2 regions of the Microbacterium hatanonis genome follow, and region 1 is predicted to be linked to the other one. Evidence: predicted binding sites of a transcription regulator. Region 1 holds the regulator's gene; the other holds the start of a gene.
The links. The regulator HspR, encoded in region 1, represses chaperone genes until heat shock. The targets are predictions, from matches to a motif close to AAGTTGAGTCNNNNNGACTCAACTT.
Positions count from the first base shown of each region.

Region 1 (15,698 bases):
ACCGTGAGTATCGACGTCAACCATCGAGCCGTCCTGTGGGCGCCCGGGCGGGCAGCGGCGGCGCTCGACGCGCTCGCGCGACAAGCGGACATCCTGTTCGCCGGACGCGACGAAGCCGAGTTTCTCTGGGCCACGCCGACCGCACAAGACGTGCGGCGACGGTTTCCCGAGGTGCCAGAGCTGGTCGTCAAGGACGGCGACATCGGGGCCACGGCGTTCGTCGGCGATCGAGAGGTCTTCGAGCCTTCCGAGCGCGTCGATGTCGTTGACGTCGTCGGCGCGGGAGACGCCTTCGCGGGCGGCTACCTCGCCGCCCGACTGTCGGGCGCTGCGGTGGCCGACAGACTGCGGAGCGGGCATGCCCGTGCAGCCTTCACACTGACGACGATGGGGGACTCCATCGGAGAGAGGATCACCCGATGACGGGCACCGATTCATGGTTCGATGTCGCGTTCGCCGATGCGCCGCTCATGGCGATCCTGCGCGGCACCGGTGAGGAGCGCGCGGTGCGCCTGGCCGAGACGGCGTGGGATCTTGGTATCGATTCGGTCGAGGTCACCCTGCAGAGCAGTGATGACGAGCGAGCCCTCCGAGAAGTCGCGCGACGCGCGTCCGCCCGCGGCAAGAGCGTGGGGGCCGGCACCATCCTGACCCGGGATCAGGTCGAGGTCGCCGTTGACGCCGGGGCGGCCTTCGTCGTATCGCCGGGCTTCGACCCCGTGATCATCGACGCGGCTCGTACCCGCGGCATCCCGATCCTTCCGGGTGTGGCGACCCCGAGCGAGGTGCAGCAGGCCTACGCCAACGGACTGAGGTGGATGAAGGCGTTTCCGGCGGAATGGCTCGGCACCGGATGGTTCCGTCACCTGCGAGGCCCGTTCCCGGACGTGCGGTTCGTCGCCACCGGCGGACTGGACGCCGGCAACGTCTCGGCCTTCCTCGACGCGGGCGTGCGCGTGGCGGCCGTGGGCTCGGCGCTCGAAGACGCCACCCAACTCCACCTTCTTGCCGACATCTTGCGTCGACGCAGGGAATCCGCGCGAGACCCTGCAGGCAAGTAAGTCTCGGATACCTCCCCGCTGACCTGGCGACGCCCAGATGGAACAGGTGCCGATAAGGCCTCTCGATAGAGTCGACGCGACGGGACGGGAGGTCGCGGTGGCGGTCAGCATCAAGGATGTCGCGGCGCGAGCCGGCGTCTCAGTAGGAACCGTGTCGAACGTTCTGAACCAGCTTGCCACCGTTTCTGCGGACGTATCGAGACGAGTTGCCGATGCAATCTCGGCCCTTGGCTACATTCGCAACGACGCCGCCCGTCAGCTTCGTGCGGGCCAGAGTCGCAGCATTGGCCTGATTCTTCCGGACATCGGTAACCCGTTCTTTGCGGACGTCGTGCGCGGAGCGGACCGCAGAGCGGGGGAATTCGGCATCACGGTTCTCATCGTTACGAGCGACGGGCGCCCCGACCGCGAGAACGCGCTACTCGAACTGCTTTTGGAGCAGAGAGTTCGCGGGGTCATGATCCTTCCGGCGGCGGAGGACCTGACAGTGCTGCGCCGCGTTGCGGCGGCCGGCACACCTGTGGTGCTGGTTGACCGTGAGACTGATGACCCTGGCCTTCGGTCTGTCGCTGTCGATGACGTTGAAGGCGGGTACCTGGCCGCATCGCACCTACTCGGCCTGGGCAGGCGTCGGATTCTCGTCGTGGCAGGACCCGACGGGGTCCGCCAAGTCGTCGACCGCATTCAAGGCGCCCGTCGCGCCGTGTCTGAACACGATGGGGCTGAACTCGCCATCTCCCACCAGCCGGCGATGACCGTGGTCGAAGGGCACGCAGCGGGACTCAACCTGCTCGAAGGCGACCGAAACGCATGGCCCGACGCCGTCTTCGCCGCGAACGATCTCCTCGCTATCGGTCTCATCCAGGCTCTCGGCCAGGACCTTGAAGTGCGCATCCCGGGCGATATTGCCGTCATCGGCTACGATGACATCGACTTCGCGGCGGCTGCTGTCGTGCCACTGAGTTCTATCCGCCAGCCCGGAAAGCAGCGTTTCGGCATGCGCATTCAGGCCAACGCCGCGTGAGCCAAGCTGCACGATCAGTTCAGCTCGCGACAGATCACCAACCACCAGGCTCGTGGTCTCGCGTCGAACCCAATCTGGCAGTGACATGCTCCAAGGCTATCGACCTAGTCCTGCCCCTCCCAGAGCGCCGTCGGTAACGGTGCGATGAATGCGTCAATGATGAACCCACCTTCACCTTGCACATCTCCGATAGGGATCGCTCATCGCGCGCCCACCCAACGTTTGGTAGGACGGCGCAAGGGGTCCGGCTTATCTGATCACCGGCCCATCTGAGTCTCGTGTCGGGGTGGCGTGCCATCATCGGGTCATGTCTGACCCCAGTGGGTATTCGCCGCCTCCTTCGGCAAGCATGATTTCTCGCCAGCGAGACCCAACGGGGCTGCGCCTTCTCGTCGCTCAGCGGAAGTTGTACTCGAAGGCGAAGCGATGGCTGGGTATTCGGTGGATTGGGATGGCGGCCATGTCGAAACTCGGCACGGCGGTCGGCAGGGCAAAGAAGGCCCTCGACTATTCAAACGCTGGGTACGAGTCGCTCGCGATCGATCAACTGAAGCTGATGTTCAACCGCTGATCATAGAAGTCGTGTTGGTTTGGTCAGAGCCTTTCGCGCCTGATCTCTCACAGCCGACCGTGGATTCGCGTATACCCCGCCCGGTGAAGATGCCCGCGAGGGGTACCCCATTGGCAACAGCCTGAGTGCCCGGTAGAGGATCGTTATGCCTAACGATCCTGGAGACTGCGGACTCACCTGAGAGTCACATGAAGACGTAGCTGCGCAGTGTGCCGGATAGGCGTCCGCAACGCGTTCCGCAGAGGGTCGGCTGTTCGTGACACAGGTATCTCGCCGGACGCGCAGCTCATGCGCACGGCGGGTGCCGGTCGCCGTTGCCGGTTTGCGCCGTGAAGCGGGCGCGATGGCTAGCGAAGCTGGCGGGCCATCTTGCTGACGAGAGTCTGCGATGAGGCCTGACAGCTGAATGCGGCGTCCGGGGTGCCATCTAGCTTGAGAAAGTGCCGTCTTGCGTGAGAAGTGAGAGTGGAGGGGATGACGGGAATCGAACCCGCGCTATCAGCTTGGGAAGCTGAAGTTCTGCCATTGAACTACATCCCCGGGCAGCCTTTCGGCGTCGGGCCAGCATAACAGGGGCCTCCGCGCCGCAGCATCCTCTCGATCCGACATGGTCTCGGCGAGTGGACACGCTGTCGACGTGAAGCGGATGTCGGGTCGGCGAGCCGACATCGTCTCGGCGGGAAGGGGGCGAGGCGACGTCGCGGGGGCGGGGAGCATCGCGCCGGCTCTAGGCTGATGCCGTGCTGCTCTCCGACCGCGACATCACCCGTGAGCTCGATGCGAAGCGCATCGTGCTCGAACCCTCCGACGCGGCGATGGTGCAGCCGTCGAGCGTGGACGTGCGACTCGACCGGTACTTCCGGCTGTTCGACAACCACAAGTACCCGTTCATCGATCCGGCGGAGGATCAGCCCGAGCTGACGCGCCTGATCGAGGTGGCACCCGACGAGCCGTTCATCCTGCATCCGGGCGAGTTCGCCCTCGGCTCGACGTTCGAGCTCATCGGGCTGCCCGACGACATCGCCGCGCGGCTCGAGGGGAAGTCGTCGCTCGGCCGGCTCGGATTGCTGACCCACTCGACGGCGGGGTTCATCGACCCGGGCTTCACCGGTCACGTCACGCTCGAACTCTCCAACGTCGCGACGCTCCCCATCAAGCTCTGGCCGGGGATGAAGATCGGCCAGCTCTGCTTCTTCCAGCTGACCTCGCCGTCGGAGAACCCGTACGGCTCGGGCCCCTATGGCAACCGCTACCAGGGCCAGCGCGGGCCGACGGCGTCGCGCTCGTTCCTGAACTTCCACCGCACCGACGTCGGCGTCACCGACGCGGGGTCGGCCGGACGTTAGGCCCGACCGACCCGACCGCCGGGCTACGCGACCGGTTCGGATGCTGCGGCACGGCCGCGCTCGAACCCGGCGGTGAAGCCGCGCTCGTAGGCCTGCTCGCCGTGCGCGCCGCGCCCACCGCGCTCACCGCGCTCACCGTGCGAGCGGTGCTCGCCGCACCCGTGCTCGTGGCGCGGGCCGAATCCCCTGCGGGGGTCGAGCCCCCGCTCGCCGCCGCGCCCGAAGCCGCGGAGGCCCGGTCCGAACGCCGGGCGGAGGCCGGGACCGAAGCCCGGGCCGAACCCCCGACCGCGCCCGGCGTGGGCGTTCTCGTCCCAGCCGAGCTCGCGGGCGATCGCCTCGAGCGATGCCACGGTCGTGGCGTAGTCCTCGGGTGACACGGCGCCCGAGACCCGCTCGCGCATGCCGTCGACCAGACCGGCGAGGCGCTCCTTCTCGGCGCGCCCTTCGTCGGTGAGGCGCCAGATGCCGTCGGTCTCGACGATCCAGCCGCGGTCGGCGAGCCGTCCCACGCGCCCGCTCTTGCGGGCGAGACGTTCGGCCAGCCACGGCGCGTCGACGCTGCCGTCGACGGCGTTGAGCAGCATCCAGTCGCGACGCGAGACGTCGGCGTCGTCGAGCGACGAGGCGAACTCACGGGCGAGCAGGCCGTCGACGACGCGCAGCCAGAAGCCGAGCGGTCGAGGGGAGGGGGAGGTGTTCTCTGTGTTGATGTCTGGGTTCTCCATGAGGGAGTCCTTTCGTTGAGGCGGTCGAGAGGACCGCCTGATCCATGTCTTATGACAACTAGTTGTATCGTGACATGCATTCCCGATACATGTCAAGTCGCATGTAACTTGGATGCTGTGACCACCGATCCCGCCGAACAGATCGCCGCCGCGCTCGCCCGCCTGAGGGGTGCGCGCCCGCGTCCGCCCTGGGATCCCGAGTCGGGGCGGGGTCCGTGGGGCCATGGCGGTCCGCGTCAACGCGGCGCGATGGGCGGTGGGCCGCCCTGGGCCGATCGCGACCACGGCAGGTTCGGCGGACCCGCGCGGCTTCGTCTGCTCGAGGCGCTGCTGGCCGCATCCGACCCCCTCACGGTGAGCGAGGCGGCCGCCGCGATCGGCGTCGACCAGCCGCGCGCCTCGCGGCTCGTGCAGCAGCTCGCCGACCACGGGCTCGTGCGGCGGGAGGCCGATCCCGCCGACGCACGGCGCACGCGCATCGCTCTGACCGAGCCGGGGGAGGCGCTCGTGCGCGGGTTCCGCGGCGAGCGACGAGACGCGGTGCGCACCGCACTGGCCGACTTCAGCGACGCCGACGCGGTCGAACTGGCCCGCCTGCTGGCGAAGTTCGCCGAGGCCTGGCCCCGTCCATAGCACGGGAGGGCGTTCCTCGCGTGGGCGGAGAGGCTTGGGTACCGTGTTCCGGTGACTGACGGAACCCCTGCCGAAAAGCCATCGCCCGCATCGACCGCCACCGCCGACGCCCGGCGCTACCGGGCGGCCAAGTGGGTCGTCATACCCGCGGGTGCCGTCGCTCTGACGATCAGCCTGTTCGCGGTGATCTTCCCCGCGCAGGCCGAGGTGGCCTTCGCCGCCGTGCAGACCGGCATCGTGAACGGATTCAGCTGGTACTACGTGCTGATCGCGGCGTTCTTCGTGGCGTTCGCGCTCTTCGTCGGATTCAGCCGGTTCGGCGACATCAAGCTCGGCAAGGATGACGACGAGCCGGAGTTCTCGACCGGCTCGTGGTTCTCGCTGCTGTTCGCGGCGGGAATGGGCATCGGTCTCGTCTTCTACGGGGTGAGCGAACCCCTCAGTCACTACGTGAACCCCCGGCCCGGGGTCGTCGGCACCGACGCGCAGCTCGCGCAGTCGGCTCTGACTCAGACCTACCTGCACTGGGGCATCCAGGCGTGGGCGATCTACGTGGTGGTCGGGCTCGGTCTCGCCTATGCCATCCATCGCCGGGGCCGACCCCTGTCGATCCGCTGGGCGCTGGAGCCCCTCATCGGCAAGCGCGTGCGCGGCGGCTGGGGCAACGCGATCGACGCGATCGCCCTCGTCGGAACCCTCTTCGGCGTCGCCACCTCGCTCGGTCTCGGCGTGCTGCAGATCAGCGCCGGCCTCGATGCGGGCGGGATCGTCTCGGAGCCGGGTCTACCGGTTCAGATCATCATCATCGGGGTCATCACGATCGCGGTCCTGTTCTCGGTGCTCTCCGGTGTGACGAAGGGCATGAAGTGGCTCTCGTCGTTCAATCTCGTCCTCGCGGGCCTGTTGCTCCTGTTCGTCCTGTTCGCCGGTGACACCGCGTTCCTTCTGCGCGAGTGGGTGCAGTCGATCGGGGCGTATCTCCAGAACTACGTCGGGCTGAGCTTCACGGTCAGCGCTTTCCAGGGCGAGGCCGGCCAGGAGTGGCAGGCTGCGTGGACGTCGTTCTACTGGGGCTGGTGGATGTCGTGGGCGCCGTTCGTCGGCATCTTCATCGCCCGCGTCAGCCGAGGACGCACCGTGCGCCAGTTCGTCGTCGGCGTGCTGCTCGTTCCGACCCTCGTGGGCGTGCTCTGGTTCGCCGTGCTCGGCGGCTCCGCGATCGCGCTCGAGATGCGCAGCCCCGGCGCGCTCACCGAGGCCGACGGCTCGGTCAACGTCGAGGGGGCGCTCTTCCAGCTGCTCGACTCGCTGCCGGGCGGGGCGATCCTCACGATCGGCGCGATCATCCTCATCGCGATCTTCTTCGTCACCTCGGCCGACTCCGGAGCACTGGTGATGGGCATGCTCGCGACCGGCGGCAACCCCGAACCGGCTCGCTGGGTGCGCGTCTTCTTCACGCTCGTCACTGCGTTCCTGGCGATCGCCCTCCTCGTCGCGGGCGGTCTCGGTGCCCTGCAGGCGGCGGCGATCGCGACCGCGCTGCCGTTCAGCGTCGTGATGCTCGCGATGTGCTGGGCGACCGTGCTCGCCTTCCAGCGCGAGCGGCGGGCGTATGAGAGGGCGCGTCGCGCGCAGTTCGTCGACCAGATCGGCGAGCACTACGGGCTCGAGGTCGAGGCGCGAGACGAGACGGGACTGCGGGCGCCCGATTGGTGGCCGTGGAAGAAGCGCGCGGATGCTGCGCCCGCAGCATCCTCAGCATCCTCAGAATCCTCAGCATCCGACGCTCCCGCCGGCCCGACGAACGCCTGACCGCGAGACCTGTTCGCCGCGTCGGTCAGTCGATCGCGGCCTGCTTGGCCTTGACCGGGAGCATGAGGAAGAGCCCCGCGAGCAGCACCAGCACGATGCCCAGGATGCCCAGGCGGGTGTCTCCGGTCACGCCGACGAACAGCGCGAACAGGCCGGGGGCGAGGAACGACACGGCGCGTCCCGTCGTGGCGTAGAGGCCGAAGATCTCGCCCTCCCGACCCGCGGGGGTGATGCGCGCGAGGAACGATCGACTGGCCGCCTGCACCGGTCCCACGAACGCGCAGAGGATGAGCCCCGCGACCCAGAACCCGCCCTGGGCCGAGCCGATGAACAGCACGGCGGTGCCCGTGACGACCAGGCCGACGAGCGAGAACAGGATGAGGTTCTTCGGGCCGAAACGATCGTCGAGTCGGCCGGACGCGATCGTGCTGATACCGGCGATGAGGTTCGCCGCGACGGCGAAGTACAGCACCTCGGTGGAGGAGAACCCGAAGACCTGCTGCGCGATGATGGCGCCGAAGGTGAAGACGCCGGCGAGACCGTCGCGGAAGACGGCGCTGGCGAGGAGGAACAGCAGCACCTGACGATTGCCGTGCCACAGCGACGTGAGCGTCTTCCAGAGCACGGCGTACGAGCGGAAGAACCCCACCCGCACGCGCCGCGACTGCGCCTCGATCTCGGGCACCCGCACGAGGACGGGGATGGCGAACAACCCGAACCAGATCGCCGAGGCGACCACGGCGACGCGGATGTTGAGCCCGTTGTCGGTGGTGATGCCGAGCACGCCTCCGGTGCCCTCGGCTCCGAAGTTCTGGATGAACAGGACGAGCAGGAGGATGAGCAGCGCGATGCCGCCGACGTAGCCCATGCCCCAGCCGAAACCCGAGACGCGTCCCATGGTCTTTCGGGTGCTGACCTGCACCAGCATCGCGTTGTAGTTGACGCCGGCGAACTCGAAGAAGACGTTGCCGACCGCGAGCAGGGTCGCTCCGAGCACGAGGTACCCCGGGGCGGCTTCGACGAAGAACATCGCGGCCATCGACAGGACGACGACGAACGTGTTGATCCCGAGCCAGAGCTTCCGCCGCCCGCTGCCGTCGCTGCGCTGACCGAGCACCGGGGCCAGCACGGCGATGACGATGCCGGCGATCATCAGGGCCACCCCGACGAGGCTCGCGTTCGCGGCGAGGGCGGCGACCAGGTCCGGGTTCCGGTCGTCATCGCCGGCGGCGGCGACGATCGCCGGGTCGACGAACAACCCGCTGGCGAGGTACGTGCTGAACACGAACGTCGTGACGACGGCGTTGAAGGCCGCCGAGCCCCAGTCCCACAGCGCCCACGACCAGACTCTCGAGCGGGGGATGACGGCGGCGTCGGTCGGATCGGGGGAGCTCACGTCGGTCACGCTAGGCCGTCGCGGTGAACACGCGGTGATGCCCCGCCGCGCGCGCCGCGGCCGCGCCGCGCGGGTGCGCGCACGGGCGTTAGGCTCGCGACGACGAGAGGGGTCGGGGATGCCGGATGCTGCGCCGCAGGTCGATGTGGAGAAGGAGCGGGCAGCCGCGACCTACTTCAAGGAACGCGTCTACGCGACGTTCACCGGTCTCGCGATCGTGCTCGTGACCGCCACCGCTTTCCACCCCGAGGCCGACCACGCCTTCTTCGCGCTCGTGCTCGGCGTGCTGGGCATCACCGCGGCGGGGTTCGTGTCGGAGATCATTTCGCATCTTGCGGTGCACCGGGAGTTCCCCGGCCGACGCCGCGTCGAGGAGATGCTGAAGGTGGCGGGCGGAGCGATGGGCACGGTCCTCATACCCGGCGGCATCATCGTGCTCGCCTGGGTCGACGTGCTCGACATCGACACGGCGCTGACCGTGTGCGCGTTCGTCTTCATCGGCACGTTGGCCGTCATCGGCTGGCTCGGCGTGCGTCGCTCCCGTCTACCCCTCCGCCAGCAGCTGCTCGCCCTGCTCCTGCTGCTCGCCCTCGGTCTCCTCGTGATCGGCCTGCAGACGGTCGCCCATTCGGTCTGATCACCGAAGTTGAGCCGATTCATAGCAAGTTCGGTTGACCGCGACCGGCGGGTTCGATAGCGTTGAGTCATCACGGCTCAACCCTTCGCGACATCAGCGACCCGTTGAGCCCCCAGAACTCGACTCGAACCCAGGGACGCAGCATCCGCTCGTCTCATCTAGAAGGAGATCAACATGGCACGTGCTGTTGGAATCGACCTCGGAACGACCAACTCGGTCGTCGCCGTCCTCGAGGGCGGCGAGCCCAAGGTCATCGCGAACGCGGAGGGTTTCCGCACCACCCCCTCCGTCGTCGCGTTCACGAAGGACGGCGAGGTGCTCGTCGGCGAGACCGCGAAGCGCCAGGCCGTCACGAACGTCGACCGCACCGTCTCGAGCGTGAAGCGTCACATGGGCACCACCTGGACCTTCGACGTCGACGGCAAGAAGTGGACGCCGCAGGAGATCTCCGCGCGCATCCTCCAGAAGCTGAAGCGCGACGCCGAGGAGTACCTCGGCGACACCGTGACCGACGCGGTCATCACGGTTCCCGCCTACTTCAACGACGCCGAGCGCCAGGCCACCAAGGAGGCCGGTGAGATCGCGGGCCTCAACGTGCTCCGCATCATCAACGAGCCCACGGCCGCCGCTCTCGCGTACGGCCTCGACCGCGGCAAGGAGGACGAGCTCATCCTCGTCTTCGACCTCGGTGGCGGAACCTTCGACGTCTCCCTGCTCGAGGTGGGCAAGGACGACGACTTCTCGACCATCCAGGTGCGCTCGACCTCCGGCGACAACCGCCTCGGCGGCGACGACTGGGACCAGCGTCTCGTCGAGTACTTCATCAAGCAGTTCAAGGACACCACCGGCGTCGACGTCTCCGGCGACAAGATCGCCCTCCAGCGTCTGAAGGAGGCGGCAGAGCAGGCGAAGAAGGAGCTCTCGAGCTCCACCTCGACCTCGGTCAACCTGCCCTACCTCTCGCTGACCGACTCGGGCCCCGTGTCGCTGTCCGAGACGATCACGCGCGCGAAGTTCGAGGACCTCACCAAGGACCTCCTCGACCGCACGAAGAAGCCGTTCGAGGACGTCATCCGCGAAGCCGGCATCAAGGTCGCCGACATCGACCACGTCGTGCTCGTGGGTGGTTCGACCCGTATGCCCGCCGTCGCCGAACTCGTCAAGCGCGAGGCCGGCAAGGAGGCCAACAAGGGCGTCAACCCCGATGAGGTCGTCGCCGTCGGCGCTGCTCTCCAGGCGGGCGTGCTGAAGGGCGAGCGCAAGGACGTCCTCCTCATCGACGTGACCCCCCTGAGCCTCGGCATCGAGACCAAGGGCGGCATCATGACGAAGCTCATCGAGCGCAATACCGCCATCCCGACCAAGCGCAGCGAGACCTTCACCACGGCGGACGACAACCAGCCGTCGGTCGCGATCCAGGTCTTCCAGGGCGAGCGCGAGTTCACCCGCGACAACAAGCCGCTCGGCACCTTCGAGCTCACCGGTATCGCTCCGGCTCCCCGTGGCATCCCGCAGGTCGAGGTCACCTTCGACATCGACGCGAACGGCATCGTCCACGTCTCGGCGAAGGACAAGGGCACCGGCAAGGAGCAGTCGATGACCATCACCGGTGGCTCCTCGCTGCCGAAGGAGGACGTCGAGCGCATGGTGCGCGAGGCCGAGGAGAACGCGGCCGAGGACAAGAAGCGTCGCGAGTCGGCCGAGGTGCGCAACCAGGCCGAGACCCTCTCGTACTCGATCGAGAAGCTGCTCTCCGAGAACGCCGACAAGCTGCCCGAGGACGTCAAGACCGAGGTGCAGGGCGACGTGGACGCGCTCAAGAGCGCGCTTGCCGGTGACGACGATGACGCGGTCAAGACCGCCTTCGACAAGCTCAACCAGAGCCAGGGCAAGATCGGCGAGGCCATCTACAACGCCGGTCAGTCCCAGCAGACTCCGGATGCAGCGCCCGACGCTCCGACCGACGCCCCCTCCTCCGACGAGGACGTGGTGGACGCCGAGGTCGTCGACGAGGAAGACGAGAAGAAGTAACCATGGCGAAGAAGAACTTCGAAGAGCCCGGCGCCGACAACGGCCGGGGCGACGACGAGGTTCGGCCGAACGGGGAGGGGTCGGGCGCCGAGCCTGCCGGAGCATCCGACCCCTCGTCGCAGGACGAGCTGACCGTGGACGACATCCTCGGCGCAGAGCAGACCGCTCAGGCGCAGGCCGAGGACACGACCCTGGCAGATCTCGAGTCGCAGTTGCTCAACGACCTCAAGCGTCTCCAGGCCGAGTACGCCAACTATCGTCGGCGTACCGAGGACCAGCGCGAGCGAGAGATCGAGCGGGCGAAGGGCGAGGCCGTGAAGGGCCTGCTCCCGGTGCTCGACGATCTGGACCGCGCGGTCAAGCACGGCGACCTCGAGGCCGGCACGCCCTTCTCGGCGATCGCCGAGAAGGTGCGCTCCGTGGCCGAGCGCCTGGGCGTCGTCTCGTACGGCGTCGCCGGCGAAGAGTTCGACCCGCAGCAGCACGAGGCGATCTTCCAGGCGCCGACCCCGGGCGTGACGGTTCCGACCGTGCTCGAGGTCGTCGAGGTCGGCTACCGCCTCGGCTCGGTCGAACTGCGACCCGCGAAGGTCGTCGTCGCCGTCCCGGCGGAATAGGAGCACCGTATGGCGAGTCAGGACTGGTTCGACAAGGACTTCTACAAGGTGCTCGGCGTGGCGAAAGACGTCTCGGAGGCCGACCTCAAGAAGACCTACCGCAAGCTCGCCCGCAAGTACCACCCCGACTCCAACCCCGGCGACGCGAAGGCGGAGGCGACCTTCAAGGAGGTCAGCGAGGCCTACGCGGTGCTGAGCGATCCCGAGCAGCGCGCGGAGTACGACCAGATCCGCGCCATGGGTTCGGGGGCTCCGCGCTTCACGGCCCCGGGCGGCGGGAACGCCGGCTTCGAAGACGTCTTCAGCATGTTCGGCCAGGGGCGCGGGGGTACGCGCCCCCCGTCGTCGTCGTCGAGCAACTTCGACGACTTCTTCGCGAACTTCGAGCCCGGGGGCTTCGGCTCCGGACGCTTCGGGCAGACATCGGGCGGGTACCGCGGCTTCGGCGGCCCGACCCGGGGTTCCGACGTCACGGCGCGCACGACGGTCGACTTCGTCACCGCCACGAAGGGCGAGACGATCTCGCTCCAGGGCGACGACGGCAAGCCGTTCAAGGTGAAGATCCCCGCCGGAGTCTCGGATGGCCAGAAGATCCGTCTGCGCGGTCGCGGGCGCCCGTCGCCCGACGGCGGCGAGAACGGAGACGTCGTGGTGCAGGTGACGGTGCGCCCGCACCCCGTGTTCGTGCGGGACGGCCTGAACCTGAGGGTCACCGTTCCGGTCACCTTCACCGAGGCCACCCTCGGCGCGACGATCGAAGTGCCGACCCTCGGCGGCGACCCCGTGAAGCTCCGTGTCGCGCCCGGCACCCCGTCGGGTCGGGTGCTGCGTGTGAAGGGCCGGGGCGTCGAGACGTCGAAGGGCACCGGAGACCTCCTCGCCGAGGTGCAGGTCGCCGTTCCCGCGCACCTCGACGACGCGGCTCGCGAGGCGCTCGTGCGCTTCCAGGAGCTCGAACCGAAGGAGAACCCCCGCGCCGAGCTGATGTCGAAGGCGCGCGGCTGACATGAGCGAAGGAGATGTCACCGGGACAGGACGATTCGCGCCGAATCGTCCTGCATCCGTGACATCTCCTCCGCTCGACACGCGACGTGAGGAAGGACGGTGACCGGCATGGATGACGAACTCGACGCGGACGCGCCGATCTTCGCGATCGCGGTGGCCGCCGAACTCGCGAACATGCACCCGCAGACCCTGCGCCAGTACGACCGACTCGGGCTCGTGGTCCCCGGCCGCACGCAGGGGGGATCGCGCCGCTACTCCTCGCGGCACATCGGGCAGCTGCGCGAGGTCGCGCGCCTGTCGAGCGAGGGCATGAGTCTTCCGGCGATCGCGCGTCTGCTCGCGCTCGAGGAGCACGTGCACGCCCTCACCCGCCGCGTCACCGAACTCGAGCGTCAGCTCAGCGCCGAGCGGCAGTCCCGGCCGGGCGCGCGCGTCTTCGCCGCCGGTGCCACGGGCTCGGTGGTCACGCTCCGCCACGGTTCCCGCGTGCGCCGCGCGACCGACGTGGTGCTCTGGCGCCCGCGTCGCCCCGGCGACGACGCCGACTGATCCGCCTCCGCAGCATCCGCGAGACTCCACGCCGGCGACGAAACAGCAGCGCACGGTCGCTGTCTCGTTGCCGGTCTGAACTCTCGCGGACTCGGCTCGGCCCTGCTCTAGAGTGCGAGCATGGTGACGAACGCCCCGCGCGACGCGGGAGAGACCGCGGCCACGCGACGCTGGGAGGCGGCGAGCTACTGGCCGCTGACGGTCGCCGCGCTCGCGTTCCTCATCGCCTACACGTTCCAGGTCATCGGCGATCTGCGGGGCGCCTGGTCGACCGTCACCACGGTCGTCGTGGTGACCACCTGGGTGATGTTCATCGTCGACTACCTCGCGCGACTCCTCCTCAGCCGCCCCCGAGGGCTCTGGGTGCGGCGGCATCTCTTCGACATCGTCATCGTTCTGGTGCCGACGCTGCGACCCGTGCGGCTGCTCGGAGCGCTCACCCGCATCACCACGTTCACGCGCACGGCGGGCAGCTCGCTGCGCGCCCGTCTGCTGATCTACGGCACGGGCGCGGCGCTGCTCCTCATCTGGATGGCATCGCTGACCGTCCTGAACGCCGAACGCCACGCCCCGGGGGCGACGATCACCACCTTCGGCAACGCGGTGTGGTGGGCGTTCTGCACCGTCACGACCGTCGGCTACGGCGACTACACGCCGGTGACGATCCCCGGGCGGGTCATCGCCGTCTTCCTGATGGTCGGGGGTGTGGTGCTCGTCGGTCTCATCGTCGCGTCGTTCTCGTCGTGGGTCGTCGAGCGCGCCGCCCGCGGGCACGAGGACCAGCTGCCGGCCACCCGCGCCGACGTGCACGAGGTGATGCGCGAGATCGAGGTCGAGCGTGCGTCCGGCGAGCGGGTCGGCCCGGGAGCGGCGGACGGTCCCGACGCCCGTCCGTGAAGGATTGACCCGGATCGCCGAGCGTGGGTTAGCTTTGTCACCAGTAGACAATTCCCAGGGGGTAATCCGTGTCGGATCTTCGACCGTTGGCAATGGGTGATCAGATCGCGCATCGCCTGAGGGTGGAGATCATCCGCGGGATCATCCCGCCCGACACTCATCTCGCCGAGGATCACCTGGCCGCCCGCTTCGACGTCAGCCGGGGGCCGGTGCGCGACGCGCTGCGTCAGCTGGAGACCGAGGGGCTGGCCGAGGATCGGCGCAAGAGGCTGTACGCCCGTGCGATGGATCTCCGCGACGTCGAGGAGCTGTACACCGTGCGCGAGGCCCTCGAGTCGTTGGCCATCCGGCTCGCCATCGAGAACGCGAGCGCGAAGGACTGGGACAACGTCCAGCGCATCGTGGACTCCATGGCCGCCGCGGCGGAGGACGACGACGGGGAGCGGTTCGCCGACGCCGACATGGCCTTCCACACGAGCTTCTACGCGAACTCCGGGAACAGGCGCCTCCTCGACGCGTGGCGGCCGTACCAGCGCATCTTCGCGATCCTGTTCGAGCTGAGCGACACCTCCGACATCGCCTCCGCCACCGAGGACCACCAGGGATTCCTCGACGTGGTGCGCACGGGCGACGTGGAGGCGTCGGTGCGGCGGCTCCGGCTGCACCTCACCCTGGCGAAGGGTCACGTGCGCGACGTGCTGCGAGGGCTCGCGCACACCTGAGGTCGCGGTTTTCAGAGGGGGCATCCACGGCATCCGGGCCGTGGGTGCCCCCTCTTCGCATCGTCTTGACATCTTCGTGGGGCGCCATCTATGGTGACTGTTAACAGTAAACAAATCGTTCAACGGTGATCGATTCCTCGGAATCCTGACCCGCCCAGAAAGGCCTCCGAGAGATGACTGCAACCGCCCCCCTGTTACCTGTCGGCACGGGACGAACGGTCATCGTCGGGCCGGTCCGCTACCCCGAGCTCTGCTCGTCGGGGCGCCAGCTGCTGCTCGACCACGGCTTCACCCTCGTGGAGAACGACGCGACCGTGCCGTGGACCCAGGCCGAACTGCACGAGCTGATCGCCGACGCGGACGCCGCGGTCGGCGGCGTGGAGGTCTACGACGCGGAGGCGCTCTCGCACGCGGGCCGTCTGCAGATCATCGCCCGGCTCGGCGTCGGCCTCGACAACATCGACCTCGACGCCACCCGCGACCGCGACGTGAAGGTCGTGAACGTGCCCGGCGGGAACGCCGCGGCGGTCGCCGAGCTCGCCATCGGATTCATGCTCTCGGTGCTGCGCCGCATCCCCGAGATGGACTCCGCCACGAAGGCGGGCCGGTGGGACCGATTCGTCGGCCGCGAGCTGGCGGGCACGTCGATCGGCCTGATCGGTTTCGGCG
Region 1 covers NZ_VRSV01000002.1:537,553-553,250, forward strand. Annotated here, with positions in the region: gene FVP77_RS12665 (sugar kinase) at 1-423, shown strand, start outside; gene FVP77_RS12670 (bifunctional 4-hydroxy-2-oxoglutarate aldolase/2-dehydro-3-deoxy-phosphogluconate aldolase) at 420-1,061, shown strand; gene FVP77_RS12675 (LacI family DNA-binding transcriptional regulator) at 1,159-2,085, shown strand; gene FVP77_RS12680 (S-4TM family putative pore-forming effector) at 2,393-2,656, shown strand; tRNA gene FVP77_RS12685 (tRNA-Gly) at 3,123-3,196, opposite strand; gene dcd (dCTP deaminase) at 3,397-4,002, shown strand; gene FVP77_RS12695 (MarR family winged helix-turn-helix transcriptional regulator) at 4,026-4,730, opposite strand; gene FVP77_RS12700 (MarR family winged helix-turn-helix transcriptional regulator) at 4,848-5,363, shown strand; gene FVP77_RS12705 (BCCT family transporter) at 5,415-7,175, shown strand; gene FVP77_RS12710 (MFS transporter) at 7,201-8,580, opposite strand; gene FVP77_RS12715 (hypothetical protein) at 8,690-9,208, shown strand; gene dnaK (molecular chaperone DnaK) at 9,383-11,239, shown strand; gene FVP77_RS12725 (nucleotide exchange factor GrpE) at 11,242-11,856, shown strand; gene FVP77_RS12730 (DnaJ C-terminal domain-containing protein) at 11,866-12,861, shown strand; gene FVP77_RS12735 (heat shock protein transcriptional repressor HspR) at 12,970-13,410, shown strand; gene FVP77_RS12740 (potassium channel family protein) at 13,531-14,307, shown strand; gene FVP77_RS12745 (GntR family transcriptional regulator) at 14,400-15,029, shown strand; gene FVP77_RS12750 (phosphoglycerate dehydrogenase) at 15,203-15,698, shown strand, end outside.

Region 2 (15,698 bases), on a different contig from region 1:
AGGACCTCGCGCGCGTCGCCGTGCTCGCCGCATCCGTCATCGCGTTCTTCCTGGGGTGGGCGATCCTCACGGTCGGCGACCGGATCAGCCCGCCGCACCCGGTCGGCTTCAAGCTCGCGCGCCCGGTCGACCCGCAACGCGACCACATCAAGGGCTCGATGGACGCCCCGTACGAGATCGTCGAGTACGGCGATTTCGAGTGCCCGTTCTGCAGTCGTGCGACCGGATCGGTGGATGCGGTGCGCGAGCGCTTCGGCGACGACATCCGCTGGGTGTGGCGCCACCTCCCGCTCGACCAGCCGCATCCGCACGCGCAGGAGGCGGCCCAGGCCGCGGAGGCCGCGGCGATGCAGGGGCGCTTCTTCGAGATGGCGGGCAAGCTCTTCGCGCACCAGAAGAACCTCGAGCGCGACGACCTGTTCCGCTACGCGGAGATGCTCGGGCTCGACCCCGACCGCTTCGCCGACGACTTCGTCTCGCCGAAGGTCGCCCACCACATCCAGGACGACCGGCTCGACGCCGAGATCATGGATCTCAACACGACGCCGACGTTCTTCCTCAACGGCCGGCGGCACGTGGGTCCCTACGACTCGGCGAGCCTGATCCGCGGGCTGGAGAACAGCGCGCCGATGGCCGCGAAGACCCCCGCCATCTGAGAGTCCACGACACCCGGATGCTGCGGCACGCCCGCCCGGGTGTCTTGGACTCTCAGCGGGTGGGGCGGGGCGCGTCGGCGAGCAGCGAGGTCGCCAGCATCGTCGACCCGGCCACGGCGGCGGGCATGACGGCCACCGCCCCGAGCGGCACGAGGAAGCAGAGCTGGGTGGCGACGCCGAACCCGAGCGCCTGGCCGCGCCGCGAGCGGAGCAGGCGGCGGCGCTGCGCGCGGTCGACACCGCGAGCGGTGAGCGCGCGCGAGGTGAGCTCGTCGGTCAGCAGCCAGCCGGTGAGCACGACGCCGAGCACCGCGCCCGCCGCGCCGCCGACGACGGGCACGAGGCCGAGGAGCGCGGTCAGCAGCGCCACGCCGATGCCGCGTGCGATGAGCGACACGGTGTCTCCGAGGGCGCGCGCGAAGCCGTAGCGCACGTCGGGCACCTCGCCGAGCTCCTCCTCGACCGACCGCCAGATGCGGTCGTAGAAGGGCTCGCCGATCAGCAGCGTCAGGGCGGTGAACGACACGACGGCGATCACCAGCGCGGCACCGAGGGTCGCCGCCCCCGCGGCGAAGCGGACGACGGCGACCCAGATCTCGGGCCATCCGTCGGCGAAGGGGGTGACGGCGGTCGCGATGTCGGGGAGGAAGACGGCGAGGGTGATCACGCCCGCCAGCAGGACGAGACCCACGATGAGGGCGGGGACGAGTCCGGCGGCCATCACTCCCGGACGATGCCGCCACCAGCCGAATCCGCGCGCGAGCATGCGCACGCCCGCGCCGAACTGCTTCATGTCGCCAGCCTAGGGCGCCCGATACCGGCGCTCGGATGCGGAGGACTCAGGCGTGGGCGGACTGCGCGGCGTAATCGGGGAGCTCTTGCAGCGCCCAGGAATTGCCGTCGGGGTCGCGGAAGGTGACGAACCGGCCCCACGCCAGCTCGTCGACACCCTCGGCCTCGACGCCCACCGACCGCAGGTGCGCGAGCGCTTCGTCGGCATCGGCCACCACGATCTGGATCACGTCGAGGGTGCCGGGCTCGACTTTCGAGCCCAGCCCGGTGCCGATGGCGATGGAGCACGCCGACCCCGGCGGGGTGAGCTGCACGAAGCGCAGGTCGTCATCGACCTGCTGATCGTGGTCTGCGACGAATCCGATGCGGACGTAGAACTCCTTCGCCCGGTCGACGTCGGTGACGGGGACGAAGATGAGCTCGATCTTCCACTCCATGACGGTGCGCCTTCCTCTCGATGCGCTCAGCGTACGAGGGGGTGCGGACATGATCCAGAGGGCGGGGCGAGGCCGTCCTGCGACGTCAGCGGTCGTAGGCGGAGGCGCTGCGCACCGAGGCCATCACGGTGAACTTGCTGTTGCGGGCGACCTGCCGCGTGGGCCCGACGACCCGCTCGAGGGTCGGGCGGTAGAGGAGGGCGGAGTTCCACACCGTCCACAGCTCTCCGCCCGGGCGGAGCACGCGGGCGGCGTCGGCGAAGAGCCGCGCGGCGACCCCCTCGTAGACGGCCGCGCCTACGTGGAAGGGCGGGTTCAGGGCGATGAACGACACGCTCGCGTCGTCGAGCAGCGAGAGCAGGTCATCGCGTTCGACGCGCACGAGCTCGCTCACCCCGTTCGCCGCGGCGGTCGCGCGGGCCGACGCGACAGCGGCGGCCGACTGGTCGGAGGCGTAGGCGTGCAGACCCTGTCGGGCGAACGTCGCGGCGACGACGCCCGTGCCGCACGCCATGTCGACCACCGGGTCGTCGGCCGTGCCCCCGCCCGCCACCCGACCGGAGAGGTTGTCGAGCAGGAACCGCGTGCCGATGTCGACGGAGGTGCCCGCGAACACCCCGCCGTAGGCGCACACGACGAGCCCGTCGTGGGTGGCGCGCCGGGGTTCGGGATCGTGCCCTTGCTTCGGACCGCGCGCGACGAGCACGCGGGACTTCTGGCGGGCGTGGGTGACGTCGACCGTGTCGAAGTGGCGACGCAGCACGTCGTTCATCGCCACGGTCATGTGCTTGATGCGGCCACCCGCGAAGACCGTGACACCGCGGGAGGCGTGGCGCGCGATCAGCGCGGCGACGTCGTCGAGCTCGTCTAGCGACCTCGGCAGCCGAAGCAGCACGACCTCGGCGTCGCGCACGAGGTCGGCGTCGAACGGCAGCGACGAGAAGGCGTCGTCGTCGACCGAGAGCCGCTCGGCGTTCGCGGCGAGGGCGCGTTCACCGGTGAGCGGGTCCTGGTGGACGCGGATGCCGCGCGCCCCCTCGGCGGCGGAGGCGAGCGTGAGGGCGCCGTAGGTGTCGCCGATGACGACGAGCGAGCCCTCGTCGAGGGCCGTCCGCGCGCCGGTCGACTCGTCGAGGAGGAGGCGGTCGGCAGCATCCGCCGCGACGAGCTCGGGCGCCTCGACGTCGGGCCAGCGGCGGAGGGTGTCGAAGGGGAAGGTCATCCTCGCCACGGTAGTCGGCCCGCCGGCGGATGACGCATCGTGCGGGGCCGGGAATAGCCTGAGCGCGGATCCGTTGAACTTGATACGCACGCGCTCAACTACGTAATATCAAGTTGAGTCGCACAGGCTCACCTTCATCCAGGAGACATCAGGGACATGCCCGAAGACTTCACTTCCCCCCACGGCGACGGCGCGAGCTCGTTCGACGAGTTCCTCGCCCGCTACCTCGCCGGCGAGCAGGCGCGCGCGGAGCGGTCGATCGACCTCAGCCGTTTCCTCAGCTCCCGCACGCAGGAGGCGCTGCAGCGCGCCGGCCGGTTCGCGCTCGAGCGCGGTCAGCGCGAGCTCGACGCCCTGCACGTTCTGCGCATCCTCGTCGACCAGTCGCCGGCGAACGAGGCCGTCCAGCGCATCGGCGCCGACCCCCGCGCCATCGCTCGCGCCACCGAAGGACGGCTGCCCGCAGCATCCGCTCCCGCCGACGTCGACGGCGCGGTCGTCACCACCTCGGTGCAGCGCGCGCTCTTCCTCGCCTACCAGGTCGCCCGCAGCGCGGGTTCGACCTACGTCGACCCCGAGCACCTCTTCTTCGCGCTCGTGCTGGCGCAGGACGCGCCCGCCGGTCAGATCCTCGCCCAGGCGGGCGTCACCGCCGAAGCGCTGACGCAGGCCGTGCGCGAGACCGTGACCCCGGGCGCCGCCCGCACCGACGCCTCCGACACCGAGGCGTCGTCGGAGACCCCGATGCTCGACCGCTTCGGCACCGACCTCACGGCGCGCGCCGAGGCGGGCGACCTCGACCCCGTGATCGGACGCAGCGACGAGATCGAGCAGACGATCGAGATCCTCAGCCGACGCACCAAGAACAACCCGGTGCTCGTCGGCGAGGCGGGTGTCGGCAAGACGGCGATCGTCGAAGGACTCGCGTCGGCGATCGTCGCCGGCTCCGTGCCCGAGCAGTTGCGCGGCAAGCGCGTCATCGCGCTCGATCTTCCGGCGATGCTCGCCGGAACCCGCTACCGCGGCGACTTCGAAGAGCGCCTCACGCAGACCATGGACGAGGTCTCCGCACGCAAGGGCGAACTCATCCTCTTCATCGACGAGGTGCACACCGTCGTCGGTGCCGGCGGCGGGGGAGAGGGCGCGATGGACGCCGGCAACATCCTCAAGCCGCGCCTGGCGCGTGGCGACCTGCACCTCGTCGGCGCCACGACCCTCCGCGAGTACCGCACCATCGAGAAAGACCCGGCGCTGGAGCGCCGGTTCCAGCCCGTGCGTGTGGGCGAGCCTTCCATCGAAGACGCCGTGCTGATCCTCCGGGGTCTGCGCGCGGCCTACGAGGAGCACCACGGTGTGAGCTTCACCGACGACGCACTGCGCGCTGCGGTCGAGCTTTCCGACCGCTACGTGAGCGACCGCGTGCTGCCCGACAAGGCGATCGACCTGATCGATCAGGCGGGAGCCCGCCTGCGCCTCCGACTCGGCGTGAAGGTCGACGTGTCGGCCCTCGTCGCCCAGCTCGCGACCCTCGAGGCCGACAAGAACGCCGCCGTCTCGGCCGAGCACTACGAGGAGGCCTCCCGCATCCGCGATGAGATCTCGTCGGTGCAGGCCAAGCTGGATGCGGCGACCTCCGCGGGTGCGTCGGCGACGGCGTCGTCGGCCATCGTCGGCGAGCCCGAGATCGCCGCGGTCATCAGCCGCGCCACGGGGATCCCCGTGAACCGTCTCACCGAGACCGAGCGCGGGCGCCTCGCGACCCTCGAGAACGAACTGCACGGGCGCGTGATCGGGCAGGACGCTGCCGTGACCTCGGTCGCGACGGCCGTGCGCCGCAACCGCACCGGCATGGGGGACGCGAACCGGCCCGTCGGCTCGTTCCTCTTCCTCGGCCCGACCGGCGTCGGCAAGACCGAGCTCGCCAAAGCGCTCGCCGCCTCGCTGTTCGACGACGAGGGCGCGGTCATCCGCTTCGACATGAGCGAGTTCGGCGAGCGGCACACCGTGTCGCGTCTCGTCGGGGCCCCTCCGGGATACGTCGGATACGACGAGGCGGGCCAGCTCACCGAGCGCGTGCGGCGCAACCCGTACTCGATCGTGCTGTTCGACGAGATCGAGAAGGCGCACCCCGACGTGTTCAACCTGCTCCTGCAGGTGCTCGACGACGGTCGGCTCACCGACGGACAGGGCCGCACCGTCGACTTCCGCAACACCGTGGTGATCATGACGTCGAACATCGGCAGCGAGTTCCTCGCGTCGCGTGCGGGGGCCATCGGCTTCATCGCCGACGGAGGAGGAGCCACCGGGTTCGGATCCGAGAAGGATCTGCGCGACCGGGTGATGGGGCGTCTGCGCGAAGCCATGCGGCCGGAGTTCCTCAACCGCATCGACGACATCGTGCTGTTCCGCAAGCTCGACCGCGAGCAGCTGCGCGAGATCGTGCGGCTCATGCTCGGCACGACCGAGAAGCGCCTCGCCCGCCGCGAGGTGTCGATCGAGATCACCGAGACCGCGATCGACTGGCTCGCCGAGCACGGGTACGAGCCCGAGTACGGCGCGCGGCCCCTGCGTCGCCTCATCCAGCGCGAGATCGACGACCGCGTCGCCGACCTGTTCGTCACGGGCGCGCTCGTCGACGGCGGAGCGGTGACGGTGGATGCCGCTGACGGCGTCCTCACGGTGCGCCCCGCCGCCCTCGTGGCCCAGGCCGCCTGACCCCGGCCGACCGCCCCCTGACCGCGAGACGTCATCCCAGGCACGAGACTGCAGCCCAGAGCCGCAGTCTCGTCGCCAGGATGACGTCTCGCGGTCTGTGGCGGGGGCTGACAGAGTGGGAGGCATGACCGCACGCGTATCGATCGGGGTTGCCGGCACGCTCGGGCCGGAGGCCGTCGCACGTCTCGCGCCGGCGGTCGAGGCCGCCGGCTTCGCGGCGCTGTGGGTGAACGACACCCCCGACGGCGACGCGCTCGCCGCCCTCGCCGCCGCCGCCGAGGTCACCGACCGCCTGATCCTCGCGACGGGCGTCATCCCCGTCGACCGACGCTCGGCCGACACGATCGCCCGCGAGGTGCTCACCTCGGGGATCCCGCAGGAGCGGCTCGTGCTCGGCATCGGCTCGGGCGTCTCCCCGAAGGGTGCGCTGGCACGCGTCGGCGACGCCGTCGACGCGCTGCGATCAGAGCTCGACGCCCGCGTGGTGGTCGGGGCGCTCGGGCCGAAGATGCGGATGCTGGGAGCCGAACGCGCCGACGGAGTCCTGCTGAACTGGGTTCCCGCCCTTGCGGCGGCCGCCCAGTCCGCAGAGCTCCACGCGGCATCCGCCGACACCCGCGTGTGCGTCTACGTGCGCACCGCGATCGACCCCGCAGCATCCGCCCGGCTCGCGGCCGAGACCGCCCGGTACGCCTCGTATCCGAACTACGCGGCGAACTTCGCTCGGCTGGGGGTCGACGCGACGGAGACGACCTTCCGAAACGAGGCGGAACTGCGCGAAGGCCTTCCTGCGTACCGGGCCGCGGTCGACGAGGTCGTGCTGCGCGCGATCACCGCCGACGACGGGGTCGATGCGCTGCTCGACTTCGTCGCCCGCACCGCCCCCTGACGCGGGCCCGCCGACTAGGCTCGCCCCCATGCAGCAGCGCACCCTCGGACGCACCGGCTTCTCCGTCTCGCCCATCGGCCTCGGCACCTGGCAGCTCGGTGCCGACTGGGGTGACGTCGACGAGGCCAGCGCCTTCGACGTGCTCGGCGCCTCGGTCGAGGCCGGAGTGACGTTCTTCGACACGGCCGACGTCTACGGCGACGGACGCAGCGAGCAGTTCATCGGGCGCTTCCTCGCGCAGCGTCCCGATCACGGCATCACCGTCGCGACCAAGATGGGCCGGCGCGGCCCGCAGGAGCCGGCCGAGTTCACCCTCGACCACTTCCGTGCGTGGACCGACCGCTCGCGCGAGAACCTGGGCGTCGACACGCTCGACCTCGTGCAGCTGCACTGCCCGCCGACGCCGGTGTTCTCGAGCGACGCGGTCTACGACGCTCTCGACACCCTCGTCGCCGAGAAGCGGATCGCCCACTACGGCGTGAGCGTCGAGACCTGCGACGAGGCGCTCGCCGCCATCGCGCGCCCGGGCACGGCGACCGTCCAGATCATCGTCAACGCGTTCCGGCTCAAGCCGCTCGACGAGGTGCTCCCGGCGGCGGCCGAGGCCGGCGTCGGCATCATCGTGCGCGTGCCGCTCGCCTCGGGCCTGCTCAGCGGCAAATACACCGAGAACACCACGTTCGCCGCATCCGACCACCGCACCTACAACCGCGACGGCAGCGCGTTCGACGTGGGCGAGACCTTCGCGGGCGTCGACTTCGAGACCGGCGTGCGGGCCGCGCGCGAGTTCGCCGCACTCGTGCCCGAGGGAGTCGCCCCCGCCGCCGCCGCGCTCTCGTGGGTCGCGAACCTGCCCGGCGTGACGACCGTCATCCCCGGCGCGCGCAACCGTTCGCAGGCGGAGGGGAACGCCGCGGCGGCGGCGGTGACGCTGCCCGGCGACTTCGACGCGGGCGTGCACGAGATCTACGACCGCTACTTCCGCGAGGCCGTGCACCCGCGCTGGTGACACCCGTCGCTGGCAGACTGGAAGCATGAGCGAATCCGCCGGTCGTCGACGACTCCGCACGACCGGGCGGTGGTCGCTGGCAGCTCTCCTGCTGGGCGCCGGCCTGTCGCATCTGACCTGGGGGCGTCGCGGCTACCGCATCGTCGTGCCCGAGTGGGCGGTGCGGATGCTGCGTCTCGACAAAGACGCGATCGTGGTCGCGTCGGGCGTGGTCGAGGGGCTGCTCGGGGCGGCGCTTCTCGTGCTGCCGCGAGACCGGTCGCGCATCGGCGGGCTGATCGCGGCGTTCTTCGTCGCGGTCTTCCCCGGGAACGTGCACCACTGGCGCAGCGGGCGGCCGGTGCCCGGCATGCGCACCGATCGCGCCCGGTTCGCCCGGCTCTTCCTGCAGCCGGTGCTCGTCGCGTGGGCGATCTGGGCCACCCGATCTGACGGTGGCAGCCGATGACGCGCCGCGCGGTCGTCGCCGGCGGGAGCGGGTTCGTCGGCACCGCAGTCATCGCGTCCCTGCGCGACGAGGGGTATCTCGTCACGCAGATCGGCCGGCGCGGGCCCGACGCCTCGTGGGGCGACGCCGACGGCATCCGTCGCACGATCGACGGGGCCGACCTGCTCGTGAACCTCGCCGGCAAGAGGGTGGACTGCCGGTACACCGACGCGAACCGCGACGAGATCCTGCGCTCGCGCGTGGAGACGACGCGGGAGCTCCGCGAGGCGGTCGCAGCGGTCGAGGCGCCCCCGGCCGTCTGGCTGAACGCGAGCACCGCGACGATCTACCGGTACGCCCTCGATCGCCCGCAGTCCGAGGACGGCGGCGATCTCGGGTCGGGCTTCTCCGTTGACGTGGCCCGGGCATGGGAGCATGAGCTCTTCGCCGACGACCTCCCCGCCACCCGCCGCGTCGCGCTGCGCATGGCGATCGTGTTCGGCGACGGCCCGGCGACGGCGATGCTCCTGCGGCTCGCCCGCCTCGGGCTCGGCGGGCCGCAGTACGACGGCCCGTGGTTCCCGCACCGCCGCTACCGCGGCATCGGCGAGCATCCGACCGGCGACGACCGAGCGCCGTGGCACCGGTCGAGGGGTCGTCAGCGCTTCAGCTGGATCCACCTCGACGACGTGGTCGGCTCGATGCGGTTCGTTCGGGAGACGCCGTCGCTGTCGGGGCCGATCAACCTGTCGTCGCCGAATCCGACCGACAACCGCAGTCTGATGGCAGCGCTGCGGCGGGCGGTGGGCGCCCCGGTCGGACTCCCGGCGGCCCGGTTCATGCTGGAGCCGGCGCTGTGGGCGCTCGGCGCCGAATCGGAGCTGCTGCTGAAGAGCCGCTGGGTGGTGCCCGATCGGCTTCTGGAGGCCGGCTACTCCTTCCGCTATCCCGAACTGGAGCCCGCGCTCCGGGACGTGGCACGGCGCTAGGCGCGGCGGCTCCGCATCGCCTTCGTATGGGTGGTGGCGGTGTCGGCCGCCAGTCGTGCGTACTCGGCGGACTCGCGGGCGACGAGTGCCACTCGCCCGTCCGCGTCGGAGTGCACTCCCCACCCGTACCGCTTGCCGAGGGGCGACGAGCGCATGCAGGGCTGCCCCTTCGAGAAGAACAGCGTGCGGGCGTCGGGCCAATCGGCCTCGGGGATCCCCGCGCGTCGCGCATGGGTGGCGAAGACGACGTCGTCGGAGGTCAGGGAGTACGGATGCTGCGAGATGAGCTCGTAGTGCAGCTGCGCGATCGTCGGCTGCTCCCTGGCGGGCGGCTCGACCGCGTGATCGACCGGCGAGTCGTCGGCGAGCTCGATGAAGGTGTCGACGTAGTTCGTGGTGTGCACGTTCGCTTCTCCTTTCGCGCCGAGGCTACTCCGCGCGCCCGACACCGGTGTCGGAGGTCGGTGCGATGATTCGAGGATGCTGCTCGCCGACCTCGTCACGACCCTCGACGCGGTCAGCGCAACGCGCTCGCGTCTCGCCAAGACCCAGGCTCTCGCCGATCTCCTCGCCGTCGCGCGCCCCGAGGAGATCGAGGCGCTGGTGGGTCTCGCGACCGCATCGCTCCGGCAGGGGCGGCTCGGTGTGGGCTGGCGATCGCTCGAGGCGCTCGAGGTGTCGCACGCCGACGGGTCCACGCTGACGATCGGCGAGGTCGACGAGACGTTCACCGCACTCGCGGCCGTCGGCGGGGCAGGATCCGCGGCCGAGCGCACCTCGATGCTGCGCGGGCTCGCCGCGCGCGCGACCGCGGCCGAATGGGACTACCTCACGCACGCGATGCTCGGCGAATTGCGCACCGGTGCCCTCGAGGGCCTCCTGCTCGACGCGATCGCCCGTGCCGCCGATCGCGACCCCGCCGTCGTGCGGCGGGCGGCGATGCTCTCGGGCGACACCGGAATGACCGCGCGCATCGCGCTCACCGAGCCCGCCGGGGCGCTCTCCGAGATCGGACTCGTCGTGGGCACCCCCGTGATGCCGATGCTCGCGGCGACCGCCGCCACCGTGCGCGACGCGCTCGCAGAGTTCGGCACGGCCTCCGTCGAGTACAAGCTCGACGGCGCCCGTATCCAGGTGCACCGCCGGGGCGACGAGGTGCACGTCTACACGCGCTCGCTCGCCGAGGTGACTCACCGCGTGCCCGAGATCGTCGAGGTCGTGCGAGCTCTCCCGGCCGATGACGTCATCCTCGACGGCGAGACGCTGGCGCTCGACGAGAGCGGTGCGCCGCGGCCCTTCCAAGACACGATGGCCCGCTTCGGCGCCGACGTGGCGCGCGAGGTCGTCCTGCGACCGCGCTTCTTCGACATCCTCCACCTCGACGGTCGCGATCTGCTCGACGAGCCCCAGTCCGTCCGCGCGTCCGAGCTCGCCCGCATCGTCGGCGAGCTGCGCGTGCCGGCGCTCGTCACCGACGACGCCGACGCCGCCGACGACTTCGCGCGCGGCGCGCTCGACGCCGGGCACGAGGGCGTCATGGTGAAGGCGGTCGATGCGCCCTACATGGCCGGACGCCGCGGTAAGACCTGGCTGAAGGTGAAGCCCGTGCACACGTTCGACCTGGTCGTGCTGGGCGTCGAGCGCGGTTCCGGACGCCGTTCGGGCTGGCTGTCCAACCTGCACCTCGGCGCCTACGACCCCGACGGCGAATTCGGCCAGCCCGGCGGATTCGTCATGGTCGGCAAGACCTTCAAGGGTCTGACCGACGAACTCCTCCGCTGGCAGACCGAGTACTTCCCGACGATCGCGACCGCCGAGACGGCCTACGCGCTGACGCTGGCACCGTCGACCGTCGTCGAGATCGCGATCGACGGCGTGCAGCGGTCGACGAGGTATCCGGGCGGTGTGGCCCTGCGCTTCGCCCGGGTGAAGGCCTACCGGCCCGACAAGCGAGCGCCCGAGGCCGACACCATCCAGACGCTGCGCCGGATGCTCCGCGACTGACGGCCACGCGCAGCGGGGCTCGTGTCAGGATGGCGTGATGACGCGCGCACAGGCCCCCGATGGCGAACTCGAGTTCCGGAGCTTCGGCGCAGCGGGCGCGGCCCGCACGGTGCTCGTCCTACGGGTGGGCGCGGTCGCGCTGCTCGACCCCGACCCGTCGGCGACGCTCGATCACGACGTGAGACTGATGGCCGTGCAGCTGGACGAGGTCGAGCTCGACGACCCTCCCACCTACGGCGGGGAGACCCCGGCGGCCTCCACGGCCGCCGCGCTGGCGGATCTCGTGCGTCGCGAGGTGCCGGGCGCGGTGATCGGTCTCGTCGCCGAGCGCGACGCCGTGCCGCTCGGAGTGGCCCTCGCCGCCTCGGCGGGCACCCTCGTCGATCGACTGGCCCTCGTCGACGTCCGCGTGCCCGAGAGCGCTCTCGTGGGCGATCTGCTCGCCGAGGAGTCGGCGGCCGTCGCCGCGCCCTCGATCGTCGTCTCTGCAGCACAGGACGAGGCGTCCGCGCGCTGGTACGCCGACAGGCTCCGCGAGAGCGAGGTGCGCGTGGTCGAATCCGGTGACAACGGGGTGAGCCTCACGCACGTCTGGGACGTCGTGCTCGGCCACGTCGCCCCGCAGCCCGCCGAGGAGCATGCCTCGGGCGTCGGCGCCTGAGGCGTGCTCAGGCGGGTCGCACCACCGAGCGCACGACGACCACGTTCGACGCCTCGTCGACCTCGACGACCTCGGGGTGGGCCTTCACGAAGTCGGAGAAGCTGCGGAACCCGAGCCCCTTCTCGCTGAACGACGGGTCGAGGCGCTTCATCAGGTCTTTGAGCGCCGAGGCGTGGAGCCACTCCTCGTCGGCGCGTTCATTCTCCAGCTGCAGCGCCCGCTCCAGCAGGTTCACCGACGGGTCGGTCGATCGTTTGCGAGCCCGACTGCGGGCGGGCGCAGCATCCTTCTTCGAGGGCGTCTCCCGCACGACCCCCGGGAGGGAGTCGTAGGCGTCGAACCGGTCGCACGCCGAGGCGAGCGCCTTCGCGGTCGACCCGGCGACGCCCACGCCCACGACGTAGCGGCCGAGGCGCTTGCACCGCTGGGCCAGCGGCACGTAGTCGGAATCCCCGGCGACGATGACCACGTGCGTGAGGTCGGGCAGGCGGAACATGTCTTCGACGGTATCCACGGCGAGACGTATGTCGGCGCCGTTCTTCGCGTAGGCGGCGGCGGGGAACAGCTGCACCAGATCGATCGATCGAGCGACGAGCTGAGCACGGTATTCCGCGTTCACGGGCGACGACCAGTCGGCATATGCCCTCGTGAGCACGAGAGTGCCGAAGGACGCCGCGTAGTCGATGATCGCTCCGACGTCGATCGTCGCCGCAGCCAGGCGCTCGGCGACCTCGGGGGAGACGGGGTTCTCCGCGATCCGCTGGCGGTCGCGAGAATACGCGTTACGACCGTGGACACGGTCGTACCACGACATCACGATGTTGTCGAAGTCCAGATAGACGGCGACACGGGCGGTCTGCGTTTCGGGCATTGCTCCAGTCTGCTCCCGTCAGCCCTCGTCGGGGTACCGCAGTCCGATCTGCGCGCGCACGGCGTCGAGCGTGCCCATGATCGCGACCGTCTCGTCGATCGGCAGCACGTCGCCGACGACATTCCCCTCGGCGACGAGCTTCTCGGCGTGCAGCGCTTGGTACTGCATCCCGCGACCCTCGATCTCGGCGCGGAACTCCTCGATGACCTCACCGTCGGGGCGGGTCACACGGAACGAGGTCGGGGTGTACCAGACCCGGTCGATGTCGATGCGTGCCTCGGTGCCGACGATGTGCGCGGTGTTCGGGCCGGCGCCCCGCGACGACGACACCGTCGTGGAGAGCGCGCCGTCCTGATGCCGGAAGATCGTGGCGATCTCCGCGTCGGTGCCGGCGTCCGAGATCCGCGCCTGCGCCGTGATCTCGGACGGTTCGCCCAGGACGTCCCAGGCGAACGACACCGGATAGATCCCGAGGTCGAGCAGGGCGCCCCCTCCGAGGTCGATCGCGTTCAGCCGGTGCGTCGGGTCGTCGCTGATCTTCTGCGTGTGGTCGGCGAAGAGCGTCCGCACCTCGCCGAGAACCCCGGATGCGACGAGCTCGCGGATCCGGATCATGTGCGGCAGGTAGCGGGTCCACATCGCCTCCATGGCGAGGAGCCCGCGCTCCGCCGCGCGATCGCGCACCGCGGCCGCCTCCGTCGCGTTGAGGGTGAAGGGCTTCTCGACCAGCACGTGCTTGCCGTGGTCGAGGGCGAGGAGGGCGTTCTCGGCGTGGAACGGATGCGGCGTCGCGACGTACACGATGTCGACCTCGGGGTCGGCGACCAGGTCCTCGTACGAGCCGTATGCGCGGGGTATGCCGAACTCGGCGGCGAACTGCTCGGCCGCCTCGATCCGGCGTGAGCCGACGGCCGAGACCGTGCGCCCCGCCGTCTTCAGGTCGCTCGTGAATGCGTGGGCGATCCCGCCCGTGGCGAGGATGCCCCATCGAAGTCCGTCCATGGCTCCGAGACTATCCGGGCGTAGTCTCGACGGGTGTCGTCCCCGGTCGAGAGATTCCGCGAATTGCTGCGCATCCCCACGGTCTCGCACGTCGATCCGGGCCGTGTCGACCTGGCCGCCTTCGACGCATTCCACGACGCTCTCGAACGCCTCTATCCCCGAATCCACGCGGCACTCGAGCGCGAGGTCGTGAGCGATCACGCGCTCCTCTACCGGTGGCGCGGGGCGAGCGATGCCGACCCTCTCGTGCTCATGGCGCACATGGACGTGGTCCCCGTCGTCGCGGAGGAGTGGCAGCATCCGCCCTTCGCGGCCGACCTCACCGGAACCGGCGCCACGATCCACGCCCGGGGCGCCATCGACGACAAAGGCGCACTGGTGGCGATCATGGAGGCCGTGGAGGCCCTGCTCGCCGACGGCACGACGCCGTCGCACGACGTCTACCTCGCGTTCGGTCACGACGAGGAGATCGGCGGTACCGGTGCGCAGGCGATCGTCGACGTGCTGCACGCGCGAGGTGTGCGCCCGGCACTCGTGATCGACGAAGGGGGCGCGGTCGTCCGCGGGGCCGTGCCGGGCGTCTCGGCGCCGACGGCCATGATCGGCGTGGCCGAGCGCGGCATCCTCTCGCTCGGGCTCACGGTTCCCGAACGCGGAGGGCACGCCTCGACCCCGCCGGCGATGCCCGCGACGGCGAGGCTCGCCCGCGCGATCGACCGCCTGCGCCGTCGTCCGTTCCCCCGTCGCCTCGCCCCGCCGGTGCGCGCCATGCTCGCGACCGCCGCACCGCACGCCTCGCGGTCGCTGCGCCCCGTCCTGCGCCGACTCGACAGGTTCGGTCCGCTGCTGGCCCGCGTGCTGTCGCGCCTCGGCCCCGAGCTCAACGCGATCGTGCGCACCACCGCGGTCGTCACCGAGCTGTCGGGCTCCGACGGGCAGAACGTGCTCGCGACACGCGCTCGGGCCACCGTCGACATCCGCCTCCTGACCGGAGACACGGTCGACTCGGCGGTCGCGCACGTCCGACGCGCCGTCGCCGACCCCCTCGTCGAGATCGACGTGCTGCGGGGGAGCGACCCCTCAGCCGTGTCGCCGTGGCGCGGCGACTCCTGGCAGCGGATCGCCCGCGCGGTGCGCGTGTCGCTCGGCGACGACGTCGTGCCGCTTCCCTACCTGCAGCTCGGTGCGAGCGACAGCAGGTGGTTCACCCGCATCAGCGACGCCGTCTACCGGTTCGCGCCGTTCACCCTGAGCGCCGACGAGCGCGCGGCGCTCCACTCGCACGATGAGCGGATCGGGGTCGACACGTGGCTGCGCGGGATCGAGTTCTACCGGGCGGTCATCCTCGACCGGTGAGCGGTCGCGGGGGGTCGTCCGACACCCCCAGGAGGAACGCGGCGATGCCGGTGGCGGTGCCCTCGAGCACCGGGCCGCGACCGAACGACCAGTCGGCGTCGGTCGCCCTCACGGTGCGGCCCTTCACCACCGCGCGGCGGTCGAACGGGGCGGATCCGGCGAGCCGCAGCGCCACGACGCCGGCCGTGGTCGCGTCGAGGCCGGGGTCGGTGTCGGCGGAGCGGGCGAGGAGCAGCAGCGCTCGCGCACCGGAGGCCAGGGCGCGCGCGCGACGGCGTCGACCGGTGCGAATGGCCTCGCCCAGGCGCGTGAGGCCCGCGGGCGTCGACGCGACCGCGAGGGCGGCGAACTCGTCTCGCAGGTCGGCATGGTCCAGGAAGGCCGGGAGCAACGGCCCACGGCCGGCCGCGTCGGCCGCGATGATCGCGGATGCGCGATCGACGATGTCGGCGAGGGCGCCTCGTCGGTCGTTCGACACACCGGTCTCGGCACCTCTCGGTCCACCGCTCAGCGGCAGGAAACGCGCGAAGTCCGACATCGCGCCAGTGTATTGGCGCGGTGGGAATGTGACAGAATCCGTTGCGAGTCGAGCGATGTGACTGTCACATGCTCGCAGCCGGCCCGAAACGCCTCCGACGAGGATGTCGCGTGTGACCGTGCACATGCAG
Region 2 covers NZ_VRSV01000001.1:574,428-590,125, forward strand. Annotated here, with positions in the region: gene nhaA (Na+/H+ antiporter NhaA) at 1-656, shown strand, start outside; gene FVP77_RS02735 (EI24 domain-containing protein) at 709-1,449, opposite strand; gene FVP77_RS02740 (VOC family protein) at 1,496-1,885, opposite strand; gene FVP77_RS02745 (class I SAM-dependent methyltransferase) at 1,971-3,107, opposite strand; gene FVP77_RS02750 (ATP-dependent Clp protease ATP-binding subunit) at 3,264-5,822, shown strand; gene FVP77_RS02755 (LLM class flavin-dependent oxidoreductase) at 5,947-6,711, shown strand; gene FVP77_RS02760 (aldo/keto reductase) at 6,740-7,720, shown strand; gene FVP77_RS02765 (DoxX family protein) at 7,746-8,168, shown strand; gene FVP77_RS02770 (epimerase) at 8,165-9,136, shown strand; gene FVP77_RS02775 (DUF6157 family protein) at 9,133-9,540, opposite strand; gene FVP77_RS02780 (ATP-dependent DNA ligase) at 9,617-11,140, shown strand; gene FVP77_RS02785 (hypothetical protein) at 11,178-11,801, shown strand; gene FVP77_RS02790 (NYN domain-containing protein) at 11,809-12,672, opposite strand; gene FVP77_RS02795 (Gfo/Idh/MocA family protein) at 12,691-13,674, opposite strand; gene FVP77_RS02800 (M20/M25/M40 family metallo-hydrolase) at 13,708-15,030, shown strand; gene FVP77_RS02805 (hypothetical protein) at 15,014-15,568, opposite strand.
Region 2: FVP77_RS02750 (ATP-dependent Clp protease ATP-binding subunit) is a predicted target of HspR. The motif match lies at 3,218-3,242, and genes of this name have one in related genera.